4 regions of the Streptomyces sp. NPDC102490 genome follow, and region 3 is predicted to be linked to each of the others. Evidence: riboswitches for the same ligand, from Rfam matches in the RefSeq annotation. Region 3 holds a riboswitch; each other region holds the start of a gene.

Region 1 (3,198 bases), on a different contig from region 3:
CATGGTGCCTCCTTACGCGCCTGCCGCGGTCGCGGCGATGAAGTCCAACGAGTCCTCGGGCGAAAGGGCATGGATCAGAAGGGCGTTGAAGGCCTCGGTATAGGCCTCTAGGTCTTCTTTCCGTTCGAGGTGCAGGCTACTCGTCAAGTGGTCGAGAACAACCACGTCCAGATCAGAAGTGCTCGAAAAGGAGAAGATTACGAAAGGGCCGGTGACGCCGATATGCGCCCCGGCGGCAAACGGCAGGACCTGGAGCCGGACATGGGGGAGCCGAGCGGCCTCGACCAGTCGCTCCAGTTGACGGGCCATCACCCCGGGCCCGCCCACCTCCCGGCGCAGCACCGCCTCGTCCAGGACCGCGGTCAGCTCCAGGGGCGGCTCGCGGCGCAGCACGTCCTGCCGGGCCAGCCGGACCTCCACCAGCGTCTCCAGCCGTTCCGCCGGCATGCCGTCCACCGCGGCCCGCGTCACCGCGCGGGCGTACTCCGGCGTCTGGAGCAGGCCGGGCACCACCGTGGTCTCCAGGGTGCGCATCGCGCCGGCCTGCGACTCCAGGCTGATGAAGTCGCGGTAGGTCGGTGGCAGCACCCCGCGGTACGCGTGCCACCAGTGGTGGCGTCCCCCCGCGTCCTCGGAGCGCGCCAGCATCACCAGCAGCCCCCGCAGCTGCTCGTCGTCCACGCCGTAGACGTCGAGCAGTAACCGCACGTCGGCCGGTTTCACCCCGCTCGTCCCCGTCTCGATCCGGCTGACCTTCGACTGGTGCCAGCCCGCGAGCCGGGCGGCCTCGCCGCTGGTGATGCCCGCCGCCATGCGCAGGGCGCGCAGTTCCGCGCCCAGCTTCCGGCGGCGCACCACGGGACCGTGCTGCATGGGACAACTCCCCCTACTCCTTATGCGCCGCCCAAATACGCTCTGCCGTCGCAGAGTTCACCGCTTCGAGCGACAGATATATGCATATCTTGGTGGATCGCCGCCCTTCACGGGTCAGGTGATGGCAGTCTGGCGGCGAAGCACCAGTCCGGGACCGTACTCGAACCATCCACTCCGTGTCGGGCCTGCGGTCCCGTGAGAAAGGGACGACGTCGCCATGGCAGACCATCTGGAAGCATCCGTCACTCTGCCGAGCGATCCCGCCTCGGTGGCCGCCGCGCGGACCTATGTGGTCGGCACCCTGGCGGAATGGGGGCTGCCGGGCGACGCCGAGTTGTCCGAGACCGTGCGGCTCATCGTCTCCGAACTGGCGACCAACGCGGTCCAGCACACGTTCGGGCAGTCGCCGACCTTCACGGTGGACCTCGTCCTCGACGACGACGAGCGGTTGCGGCTCGGCGTCACCGACAGCCATCCGCGCTTCCCCAAGCGGCTGCCCGCCGCCGTCCAGCAGGACAACGGGCGGGGCATGGTGATCATCCGCTGGCTGACCGCCGAGTGCGGCGGCAGGCTGCGGGTCCGGCCCACGCGCGAGGGGGGCAAGACCGTCTCCATCGAACTGCCCTGGACACCCCCGAGCGGGCCGGCGGCACCCGCGGGAGTGACGGCCGGGCAGAACGCCGTCACTCCCGCGGGCGGGCTACTTGACCCGGCCGTACCAGACGCCTGACGTCCAGATCTTCTGCAACCGCACCACGTCCCCGGTCTTCGGAGCGTGCCAGAGCCTGCCCTTCCCGGCGTAGATACCCACGTGGTAGACGCTCCGGCCGGAGTGGAAGAACACGAGGTCGCCGACCTTGCGGTGCTTGGCGGAGATGTGGCGGGTCTTGTTGTACTGCTGCGCCGCGGTGCGTGGCAGCTTCTTGCCGGCCTTCTTGAACGAGTACAGCGTCAGGCCGGAGCAGTCGAACCGGTGGGGGCCGATGGCGCCCCAGCGGTACGGGGAACCCTGTTTGGAAGCGGCGATCCTGAGGGCCTTGGTCGCATGGCTCGCCGCGGCCGCCTCGGAGGCGGCACCGGGGACCACGACGGAGCCGCCCACGGCGGCGAGGGTGAGGGCCGAGGCCGTACCGGCACGAGCCATCAGCGACGGGACACGATTGAGCGCGGACATGCGCAACCCTTCGTCAGCCGCCTGTGAAGGATGACCTGTCGGATTCGGGCTGGCGAAGTTGCCCGGCCGCACGAGTGCGGCTTCACCCCAAGGACCGCTCGGCCCGGCACCTCTCGCAAAGGCGGCCGTGCCGGCGACCCGTCGTGCTCGGGTCCTCCACTCCTGCCGATCCACTTCCCTCGCGACCGGTCGTCCGGACGGCGGCAGGACTCGGCGTCCGCCCGGACCGCCCCGCCGCTGCGGCGGGGGCTTGTCGTCAGTCACGGATCTTGTCCCCCGCGAGGAGAAAATCCCAACGGAACGTGCCCTTTGTGTTGTTACACCCCACTCACCCGTTCGGGTCGCCACTCCGTGTTCGACGTGCCGCCGGGCCCGGTGACGGCCCCGGGACCAGCGGCGGAGTGGCGCGTCGCACCGGCCGGGCGCGGGGCGCCGCAAGTCCGGCCGGTCATCAATCGGCGGTGTCCCTACGCCGAAAGGGGGTACGCCGTTTGGTCCGTTTCGGCCCGCTGCCGCATCGACCCGGCGCCGGGCCGCAGCCGACCGGGCTTTCTCACTTCCCGGAAGGCGGCGGGAGGCCGACCCGCGCCGTCCGGCGCTCTCCGTCCAGCACCCGCAGCGCCCGGGCCAGGGTGGCGGCGTGCACCTCCGTCTCGCCGCGCCGGTGCATCAGCGCCAGCGCGTCACGCAGCGCCACCGCCTTGCCGACCAGTGCCTGGGCGGCGCGCAGGGCGCCGTAGGTGTCGCCGTCCCGCCCGGGGTTGATGCGCCCGAGCAGATCGACGACGTCCAGATAGCCGTCGACGACCTCGGCCTCGGCGCGGGTCAGGGCCGGCAGCGGGGGCAACTCGGGTGGCAGCACCGGCGGATCACCTCGCGCCGGGCGAGGCGGGCGGGGTCCTGCGGCCGGGGACGATCCGGTCCACCAGGCCGTACTCCAGCGCCTGTCGGGCGTCGAGGACCGTTTCCCGCTCGAGGTCCGCGCTCACCTGCTCGGGACTGCGGCCCGTGTGCCGTACGAGGATCTCCTCCAGGCGGGCGCGGACGCGGACCAACTCGTCGGCGTGGACGGCCAGGTCGCTCGCCTGCCCCTGCACCGGTTCGGTGAGCGCCGGCTGGTGGAGCACCATTCGGGCGCCCGGCAGGACGGA
Region 2 (3,198 bases), on a different contig from region 3:
CCATCACGTCGTCGTGGTACAGCGTGGCGAGGTGGGTCAGCTCCACCACCACGGCCGAGGGCACGATCCCGGGGGCGTAGGGGTCGCCGAACTGGGCCGAGAGCATCACCAGCAGCGGCCGGAACCGCTTCCCGCCGGCCCGCACCAGGTGCTGGGCGGCCTCCGTGATGAACGGCACCTCGCTTTTGGTTGCCTCGAGCAACCCTTCCTCGACAGCAACCAATCCGGCCTGGACATCGGCTTCCAGAGCCTGGTCCCGCACGCTCAGCCCGAACGGCCCGACGACGGTCACGAGGGGTCTCCTGTCTGCTGGTGTCTACTGGCGATTACCTGGTTTGTCGATAGGTCGCTGCCACCACTCAAGTCAGCGTATCCGGTCACGTTTCGATCACCGCTAGCGCCCACCGTTACAGGCTGGTCGGTATCGGATCATGAACGGTATGTTTTTGATCAGGTGATATGAGCAGATTTTGATTGATATCGCCAGAGGGGACGAGCCGGATCAGGAGGGCGGACGGGCCGGAAGCCGCCACCGAAGATCCCACCACTCCTCCCAACGGCCCGCACTTCGAGAACGTCACCCGATCGCCACACGCGCCCGTACCGGCCCGCACCGGTCCGCGCGCAACGGCCCACACGCACCGGCCCGCGCACACCCGCTCGCACCGGTCCGCGTACGGCCGCCCGGCAGGACCGGCAGGCGCCTCCCCGGCGGTCCACTCCCCACCCCGCTTCCCTCCTCCCGCCGCTCGACACCCGAAGCCGTCCCCACCTGCGGCCGGTTGGCGCCTAGTTGAGTCGAATGCCCGTTTTGCCGTGCTTACTGAGGCCAGTGAGTTGGCTCACTCCGGGCCGCCCGCAGGCAACCCCGCCCGAACCTGTGCCCTCCCTTTGCCCCGCAAGCCAGTTGAGGCTTGGCAACAGCAAAGGATCAAGAGCCTCAAACGCCTCAGACCAAGGTCAACAGGCACGTTGGGTGATTCCTGCACTTGTTCCGGACATGTGCTCTCGCATACGTTCCCGGCCTGTCGGGCGGACGCCGAATCCTGCCACCGCCCGTCGCACAGTCATCCACCCAACACACTCGCCGGCAGGAGCGGGGGACCCAGGTAAGTCGCCGCACCGGTCACCACCGGAGCGGCTCGGGGTGAAGCCGTACCCGTCAGGGGCGCGGCCGGGCACCTCCCCGCCCGAACCCGACAGCTCACCTCGTAGGCGTAAGGAGAGGGACACATGTCTGCCAACGGTCAGAACCGTCACGCCCGCACCAGCCGCCTCGTCCGCAAGCTCGCGGTGGCCGGCACCGGCGCCGCGGTGCTCGCGCTGCCGCTCATCGGCGCCACCACCGCCTCCGCGGCCACCCCGGCCGCCGCCACGACCGCCGCCAAGGCGGCCACGACGTACCCGGACAACCTCGACGGCTGGATCCGCGAGTCGCTCGCCATCATGGCCCAGCACGGCATCCCCGGGACCTACGAGGGCATTCACCGCAACATCATGCGGGAGTCCTCCGGCAACCCGCTCGCCATCAACAACTGGGACATCAACGCCGTCAACGGCACCCCGTCCAAGGGTCTGCTCCAGGTGATCGACCCGACCTTCCAGGCGTACCACGTGCCCGGCACCTCCTGGGACCCGTACGACCCGGTCGCCAACATCACCGCCGCCTGCAACTACGCGGCCGACCGCTACGGCTCGATGGACAACGTCTTCAGCGCGTACTGAGCCGTACGCCGCCCGGTCCTCGCCTAAGAGGTACCGAAGATCCGCTCGAGGACGACGGCCACGCCGTCGTCCTCGTTCGTCGTGGTGACCTCGTCGGCCACCGCCTTGAGTTCGGGGTGGGCGCCGGCCATGGCGACGCCGCGGGCCGCCCAGTGGAACATGGGGATGTCGTTGGGCATGTCCCCGAAGGCGAGCGTCCGCCGCCGGTCGAGGCCCAGGTGCTCGGCGGCCAGCGCCAGGCCGGTCGCCTTCGTGATGCCGCAGGGCTGCAACTCAACGGTGCCGGGCCCCGACATGGTGACCGTGGCGAGGGAACCGACCACCGCGCGCGCCGTCGTCGCCAGTTCGTCGTCGGTCAGCTCGGGGTGGCGCAGCAGCACCTTGCTGATCGGCCTGGACCACAGCTGCTCGCGCCGCTCGACGCGCACCGCGGGCAGCGTCGGGTGGGGCATCAGGTAGCCCGGCTCGATGAGCGTCAGGCCGTCGACGCCGTCCTGGTCGACGGCGGCGTGCACCTGGCCCACCTCGGCCTCGATCTTGCCGAGCGCGGTCTCGGCCAGCTCCCGGTCCAGGGTGACCGACCACAGCATCCGGTGCGCCCCGGCGTCGTACACCTGCGCGCCCTGCCCGCACACCGCGAGTCCCGTGCCGCCGAGCCGGTCCAGCAGGGGGCGCACCCGGGGGGCCGGCCGCCCCGTCACCACCAGGTGCCGCGCCCCCGCCCCGGCGACCCGCGCCAGCGCGGCCAGCGACCGGTCGGAGACGGTGTCGTCGCCGCGGAGCAGCGTGCCGTCCAGGTCGGTGGCGACGAGGGAATATGCGGTGCGGTCCATGATCAGAGAATACGGACACCGCACCCGTCCGACTCACCCGTGACCGCTTCCGAACGAGGGCGTAGCGAATGCGCTCGAACTGGAATGAGGATGCACGAGTGCGCCCGATCCTGCCCAAAACCTGACACATCATCGGCTAAAGCCGGGTCAGGGCCTGTACACCGGTCCCCGTGCACACCACCGCGTCAAGATCCCGTCCCGGGCGCCGCCACCTCCGGTCGCACTGCCCAAGACCGGTGGGTCAGCCGTAACGTGTGGCCCGACCACGCAGACACGGCGCGCACGGCGCACATGGCGAGCACGAAAGCGAGGCAGCACCTGATGCCCCCCTTCGATGTCCCCGAGGGCGATCCCTTCGGTCCGCACAACCTTCCGTACGGCGTGTTCTCGATCCCCGGCTCGCGCGACCGGACGGTGGGCGTCCGGCTCGGCGACCACGTCCTCGACGCGGGCGCGGCGGCCCACGCTCTCGGCTCGCCGTACGCCTCCCTGCTCGCACGGCCCACCCTCAACCCGCTGCTGGCGGCCGGGCGGACGGCGTGGTCGGACGTGCGGCGCGCGCTGACGGCGTGGGTGACGGTCCCCTCCCACCGCGAGGTCCTGGAACCGCTCTTCCATCCGCTGTCGTCGGTGACCCTGC
Region 3 (3,198 bases):
GGTGCTCGTCTACGAGCCCACCGCCCCCGCCGACGAGACCGGCGCCGACCCGACCGACGCCACCGACGAGAACGAGGAGGCGGCCAAGTGACCGAGCTCGCCACCATGGAATTCCACGCCCAGCCGCAGGCCGGCGAGCCCAAGCCGTGGGCGTTCCCCGCCCCCGAGCGCGGCCGCCTCGACAACGGCCTCACCGTGCTGCGCTGCCACCGCCCCGGCCAGCAGGTCGTCGCAGTCGAGGTGCTCCTCGACGCCCCCCTGGAGGCCGAGCCCGCCGGTCTCGACGGTGTCGCCACGATCATGGCGCGCGCCTTCTCGGAGGGCACCGACAAGCACTCGGCGGAGGAGTTCGCCGCCGAGCTGGAGCGCTGCGGCGCCACCCTCGACGCGCATGCCGACCACCCCGGCGTCCGGCTGAGCCTGGAGGTGCCCGCCTCGCGCCTGGCCAAGGCCCTCGGCCTGGTCGCCGACGCCCTCAGGGCGCCCGCCTTCGCGGACGGCGAGGTCGAACGGCTGGTGCGCAACCGGCTCGACGAGATCCCGCACGAGCTGGCCAACCCCTCCCGGCGCGCCGCGAAGGAACTCTCCAAGGAGCTGTTCCCGGCCGACTCGCGCATGTCGCGCCCGCGCCAGGGCACCGAGGAGACGGTCGCGGCCATCGACTCGGCCGCCGTACGCGCCTTCTACGAGCGGCACGTCCGCCCCGCCACGGCCACCGCGGTGGTCGTCGGCGACCTCACCGGTGTCGACCTGGACGCGCTGCTCGGCGACACCCTGGGCGCGTGGACCGGCTCGGCCGCCGAGCCGCGCCCCGTCCCCCCGGTGACCGCCGACGACCGGGGCCGGGTCGTCATCGTGGACCGTCCCGGCGCCGTCCAGACGCAGCTGCTGATCGGCCGCACCGGCGCCGACCGGCACGACCGCGTGTGGCCCGCGCAGGTGCTCGGCACCTACTGCCTCGGCGGCACCCTCACCTCGCGCCTGGACCGCGTCCTGCGCGAGGAGAAGGGCTACACCTACGGCGTACGGGCGTTCGGCCAGGTCCTGCGCTCCGCGCCGGACGGTACGGGCGCCGCGATGCTCGCCATCAGCGGGTCCGTCGACACCCCCAACACCGGTCCCGCCCTGGAGGACCTGTGGACGGTGCTGCGCAAGCTCGCCGCGGAGGGGCTCACCGACGCCGAGCGCGACGTGGCCGTGCAGAACCTGGTGGGCGTGGCGCCGCTGAAGTACGAGACGGCGGCGGCCGTGGCGAGCACGCTGGCCGACCAGGTCGAGCAGCACCTGTCCGACGACTTCCAGGCCACGCTCTACCGTCAACTGGCCGCCACGGGCACCGTGGAGGCCACCGCGGCGGTCGTGAACGCCTTCCCGGTGGACCGCCTCGTGACGGTCCTCGTCGGCGACGCGGCGCAGATCAAGGAGCCCGTCGAGGCCCTCGGTATCGGCGAAGTCACCGTGGTGGCCGCCGAGTAGCGACCCGCGCGCGGAGTGGCCCTGGTGACCGGAGTGTCACCAGGGCCGCCGTTTGTCCGGATTGGGGGAATGGCTGCCCGTCTGCCCTGTGGCGTGCGCTACAAAAAGCCTGTTGCGTTTGAGAATTGAACGCAGCCGCGTTTAGCGTCTTCCGGGCTGTTCGTCAGGCAGTGCGCCGCACCCGCGGCACCGGACAGTCATCGCCGAGTCCCCGTACGGCGCGAGCCAGGGGAGCCGGGGACCCAACGCAGTCCCTGGGGTGAATCGGACGCCCGCGCGCAGCGCGAGGGGGTCCGTAGGAGACCTTCCACCTCCGAACCCGTCAGCTAACCCGGTAGGCGAGAGGGAAGGAAAGGACAAGCCTCTACATGGCGTTCACGCGCGCCACCGGGAAGCACCGGCGCACCGGCCGGGTGCACCGCACCACCGCCCGCGCGGCGGGAGTCGCGGCCCTCGCCACCACCGGCGTCGTCGGCACCCTCGCGGCTCCCGCGCTCGCCGCCGAGCCCGCGGTGGAGCAGAGCGGACTCACCCCGGTCGTCACCATCGGCGACTCCGTCGCCGACGAGATAGACGCCCAGGCCCTCGCCCAGCAGCAGGCGGCCGCGGACGCCGCCGCCCGCGAGGCGGCCCGGGAAGCGGCCCGCGAGCGGGCGGCCGAGGCGGCCAAGCAGGCGCGCGAGGCCAAGGAGCGCGCCGCGCGGGAGGCGGAGCGCAAGCGCCTCAACACCTTCGTCGCGCCGATCACCGCCTCCTACGTCTCCACCGCCTACCAGGCCGGCAGTTCCCTGTGGTCCTCCGGCAGCCACACCGGCATCGACTTCCACGCCTCCAGCGGCACGACCGTGCACGCCGTGGGCGTCGGCACCGTCGTCGAGGCCGGCTGGGGCGGGGCGTACGGCAACCAGGTCGTGATCAAGATGCACGACGGCACGTACACGCAGTACGGGCACCTGTCGTCCATCGGCGTCTCGGTCGGCCAGTCGGTCGAGCCGGGCCAGCAGATCGGCCTCTCCGGCGCCACCGGCAACGTCACCGGACCGCACCTGCACTTCGAGGCCCGTACGAGCCCCGAGTACGGCTCGGACATGGACCCCGTCGCCTACCTCCGCTCCCACGGCGTGAACGTCTGACAGAGACGACGTCCGAAAGCCCCGGCTTCCCGAGCCGGGGCTTTTCGCATTTAATATCGCTTGATTGGCCTGGGTTCGTGCGGCACACGTCAATCACCGGGTTTCACGGGGGTCAAGGGGAGGTCGCTCATGCGTATTCCGGCGCATTCGGTGTGCACGGCGATCCGGGACGACATCGTCTCCGGTGTACACGGCCGCGGGAGCCGGCTCACCGAGGAACTCCTCGCCCGCCGCTACGGCGTCTCCCGCGTCCCCGTCCGCGAGGCCCTGCGCACGCTGGAGGCCGAGGGTTTCGTGGTGACCCGGCGGCACGCGGGCGCGTGCGTGGCGGAGCCGACCGAGCGGGAGGCCGCCGACCTCCTGGAGACGCGCACGCTCCTGGAGCCGCTCGGGGCCTCCCGGGCCGCCCGGCGGCGCACCGAGGCCCACCTCAAGGTGTTGCGCGGCCTGGTCAGACTGGGGCAGGAACGGGCCAGGCAGGGCACCGGCGAGGAACTGCGCTCACTGGGCGGCTGGTTCCACGAGACCCTCGCCCGGGCGGCGGACAGCCCCTCCCTGACGGCGCTGCTGACCCAGCTCCGCCACAAGA
Region 4 (3,198 bases), on a different contig from region 3:
TCTACCTGCTGTTCGAGGTGGGCGCCAAGTAGCGCCGTCCGCGAGCGGGCGCCCCGGCTCAGTCCAGCATCCGCCCGCGCAGCCGCTCCCGGGTCCCGGGCGTGAGCCGCAGCCCCTTCTCCAGGTACGCGTCGACGCCGCCCCACGTCTCCTCGATGGTCTCGAAGGCCGCCGCCAGGTACTCGGCGCGCGCGTCGAACAGGGGGCTGAGCAGCTCCATGACCTCGGGGGAGTAGGCCGAGGCCGAGGAGCCGCTGCGGCGCACCTTGTAGCGGCGGTGCGCGGCGTTCGACTTCAGGTAGTCCTCGACGACGGCCTCGCGCTCGACGCCCAGGGCGAGCAGGGTGATCGCGACGGACAGACCCGCACGGTCCTTTCCGGCCGCGCAGTGCATCAGCGCGGGGACGCTGTCCTCGGCGAGCGCGTGCAGGACCCGGGAGTGCTCCGCCGTGCGCTCCGTGACGATCGAGCGGTAGGAGCCGATCATCCGGTCGGCGGCCTTGCCGTCGGCGAGGATCTCGCGCAGCTGGTCGAGGTCTCCGTCACGGATCATGGTCCAGAACTCGGCGCCGTCGGCCGGATCGCTCAGCGGCAGGTTCACATTGCGCACGCCGGGCAGGTCGACGTCCGGGCCCTCGAGCTTCTGGTCGGCCGCGTTGCGGAAGTCGAAGATCGTGTGCAGGCCCAGCGAGGCCAGGAACGCGGCGTCCTCACCGGTGGCGTGGGCCAGGTGACCGCTGCGGAACAGCACCCCCTGACGCACCCGCCGCCCGTCCACGGTCGGCAGCCCGCCCACGTCCCGGAAGTTGCGCACACCGGTCAGCTCGGGTTCGGTCGACGGGACCTGCTGTGTCACGGGGGCTCCTCCCACTCCACCCCGCCGCCGCTGCTCGCCGGCGGGCACGACCCGACGATACGGCATTCCCTGTGCGCGAAATCGTGCCCCGAGGGATATTGCGGGGGGATAAGAGCCTTCTGTCCGAATTAGCCCCTTGATAACAACTGGGCCTGAAATGGCGGAGGGTGAATCGGGGGCGCGTGAGCAGCGTCATATCCGTGACCGTGCGTGGCCCGTCATGTCCACGTAATTCGACTGCGTTTCAAGGGTATTCAAGGAAAGCGATGCCACGGAAATCGACGCAGGGTCACCGGTAATTCCCGTAAAGGATCAATCGGAACGCGGTTCGCGGGAAACCCTCGCTTGTCCCTGTGCGTCTTGGTCCCTTACGTTCACCACCGATCCGGACGGACGCCTAATCCTGCCGCCGACCGGAGCCCGCACTCATCGACCACCCGTACACGGCAGGAGCGGGGGACCCACAGGTAGAACTGCCTGTTCCGGTTCCCGGAACGGCTTGGGGTAAAGCCGCGTTCCGACGCGGCCGGGCATCTCCAGCCCGCACCCGACAGCTCACCTCGCAGGCGCCGGAGAGGAATTCGACATGCCCGCGAAGGGTAAGCACCGCCGTACCAGGGCCATGCGCCTGACCCGCACCATCGCCGTCGCCGGAACCGGTGGCGCCGCGCTCGCGCTCCCGCTGATGGGTGCCGCCGCCGCCAACGCCGCCCCCGCGCACTCGGTTTCCGAGCAGGCCGTGCAGTCCGTTCCGACGTCCGCGAAGAAGGCCGCCGCGAGCGGCGCCGAGAAGAACGCGGATTCCCGGACGTACACCGTGAAGAGCGGTGACTACCTTTCGAAGATCGCCGACGAGCAGCACGTCGACGGCGGCTGGAAGAAGCTCTACGCGGACAACCGCGAGGCCGTCGGTTCCGACCCGTCGCTGATCCACCCCGGTCTGAAGCTCTCGATCGGCGGCAAGGCGGCCCAGTCCGCGGCGCCGTCCTCCGCGCCGTCGCAGAAGCCGGCGCAGAAGTCCGCCGAGAAGCCCGCCGCCGAGAAGCCGGCCCAGAAGTCGACGGACGCCGAGAAGGCCTCCGCCTCGGACTCCTCGACCACCGGCACCCGGTCCGCGGCCACCACCAGCGGTTACACCTCCCCCGTCGAGGGCGGCACCGTCGGTACCCCGTACCACCAGTCCGGCAGCATGTGGTCCAGCGGCTACCACACCGGCACCGACTTCGTCGTCCCGACCGGCACCTCGCTGAAGGCCGTCGGCGCCGGCACCGTCGTCTCCGCCGGCTGGGGCGGCGCGTACGGCAACCAGGTCGTCATCCAGCTCGCCGACGGCCACTACGCCCAGTACGCCCACCTCTCCTCGCTCTCCGTCTCCGCCGGTCAGTCGGTGACGGCGGGTCAGCAGGTCGGCCTCTCGGGTGCCACCGGCAACGTGACCGGCCCGCACCTGCACTTCGAGATCCGCACCACCCCGGACTACGGCTCGGACATCGACCCGATCGCGTTCCTGCGCTCGCACGGCGTCTCCGTCTGACGACCGGTTCCGCGCAACCCCCGCGCCCCGAAGGCCGGACCCCGATCCCCGGGTCCGGCCTTCGGCGTATTCCGGAATTGACGAACACTTTAGGCGTGGCCTTTCTCACCGACCGTCAACCCCTTCCTACGGTCGCGTAGGTCACATTCCAAGGTGAATCATGGGCCGATGTGGCAGACGATTCGAAGAGTGACAGCAGAGCAGTGATCGGGTCGTACGTGGCGGTGGGGGACAGCTTCACCGAGGGCGTCGGCGACACCGGCCCCGACGGGGCGTTCGTCGGCTGGGCCGACCGGCTCGCCGTCCTGCTCGCGGACCGGCGCCCCGAGGGCGACTTCACGTACACGAACCTCGCCGTGCGCGGCAGGCTCCTCGACCAGATCGTGGCGGAACAGGTCCCGCGGGTCGTGCGGCTCGCCCCGGACCTGGTCTCGTTCGCGGCCGGCGGCAACGACATCATCCGGCCCGGCACCGACCCCGACGAGGTCGCCGAGCGGTTCGAACTGGCGGTGGCCGCGCTGACCGCCGCGGCCGGCACCGTCCTGGTGACCACCGGGTTCGACACCCGGGGGGTGCCCGTCCTCAAGCACCTGCGGGGCAAGATCGCCACGTACAACGGGCACGTCCGCGCCATCGCCGACCGCTACGGCTGCCCGGTGCTCGACCTGTGGTCGCTCAGGAGCGTCCAGGACCGCAGGGCGTGGGACGCCGACCGGCTGCACCTGTCGCCGGAGGGCCACACCCGCGTGGCGCTGCGCGCGGGGCAGGCCCTCGGCCTGCCCGTCCCGGCCGACCCGGACCAGCCCTG

What was found. Region 3 has a riboswitch for cyclic di-AMP ahead of ACIRGB_RS28830 (M23 family metallopeptidase). Riboswitches for the same ligand answer to the same signal wherever they lie in the genome.
Region 1: it holds a riboswitch for cyclic di-AMP, as region 3 does, so the genes downstream of both, ACIRGB_RS20580 (C40 family peptidase) here and ACIRGB_RS28830 (M23 family metallopeptidase) in region 3, are expected to answer to the same signal.
Region 2: it holds a riboswitch for cyclic di-AMP, as region 3 does, so the genes downstream of both, ACIRGB_RS32260 (transglycosylase SLT domain-containing protein) here and ACIRGB_RS28830 (M23 family metallopeptidase) in region 3, are expected to answer to the same signal.
Region 4: it holds a riboswitch for cyclic di-AMP, as region 3 does, so the genes downstream of both, ACIRGB_RS12595 (peptidoglycan DD-metalloendopeptidase family protein) here and ACIRGB_RS28830 (M23 family metallopeptidase) in region 3, are expected to answer to the same signal.

What each region holds. Positions count from the first base shown of each region.
Region 1 is NZ_JBIWJU010000008.1:319,696-322,893, reverse strand. It holds gene ACIRGB_RS20595 (DUF397 domain-containing protein) at 1-3, opposite strand, end outside; gene ACIRGB_RS20590 (helix-turn-helix domain-containing protein) at 13-873, opposite strand; gene ACIRGB_RS20585 (ATP-binding protein) at 1,091-1,603, shown strand; gene ACIRGB_RS20580 (C40 family peptidase) at 1,574-2,047, opposite strand; cyclic di-AMP (ydaO/yuaA leader) riboswitch at 2,051-2,273, opposite strand; gene ACIRGB_RS20575 (hypothetical protein) at 2,601-2,909, opposite strand; gene ACIRGB_RS20570 (ATP-dependent Clp protease proteolytic subunit) at 2,917-3,198, opposite strand, start outside.
Region 2 is NZ_JBIWJU010000016.1:96,611-99,808, forward strand. It holds gene ACIRGB_RS32255 (polyprenyl synthetase family protein) at 1-292, opposite strand, end outside; cyclic di-AMP (ydaO/yuaA leader) riboswitch at 1,076-1,232, shown strand; gene ACIRGB_RS32260 (transglycosylase SLT domain-containing protein) at 1,234-1,725, shown strand; gene ACIRGB_RS32265 (HAD family hydrolase) at 1,749-2,558, opposite strand; gene fahA (fumarylacetoacetase) at 2,880-3,198, shown strand, end outside.
Region 3 is NZ_JBIWJU010000013.1:195,951-199,148, reverse strand. It holds gene ACIRGB_RS28840 (M16 family metallopeptidase) at 1-91, shown strand, start outside; gene ACIRGB_RS28835 (M16 family metallopeptidase) at 88-1,476, shown strand; cyclic di-AMP (ydaO/yuaA leader) riboswitch at 1,668-1,832, shown strand; gene ACIRGB_RS28830 (M23 family metallopeptidase) at 1,845-2,609, shown strand; gene ACIRGB_RS28825 (GntR family transcriptional regulator) at 2,739-3,198, shown strand, end outside.
Region 4 is NZ_JBIWJU010000005.1:162,933-166,130, forward strand. It holds gene ACIRGB_RS12585 (DUF6126 family protein) at 1-32, shown strand, start outside; gene ACIRGB_RS12590 (tyrosine-protein phosphatase) at 59-856, opposite strand; cyclic di-AMP (ydaO/yuaA leader) riboswitch at 1,281-1,438, shown strand; gene ACIRGB_RS12595 (peptidoglycan DD-metalloendopeptidase family protein) at 1,443-2,390, shown strand; gene ACIRGB_RS12600 (SGNH/GDSL hydrolase family protein) at 2,594-3,198, shown strand, end outside.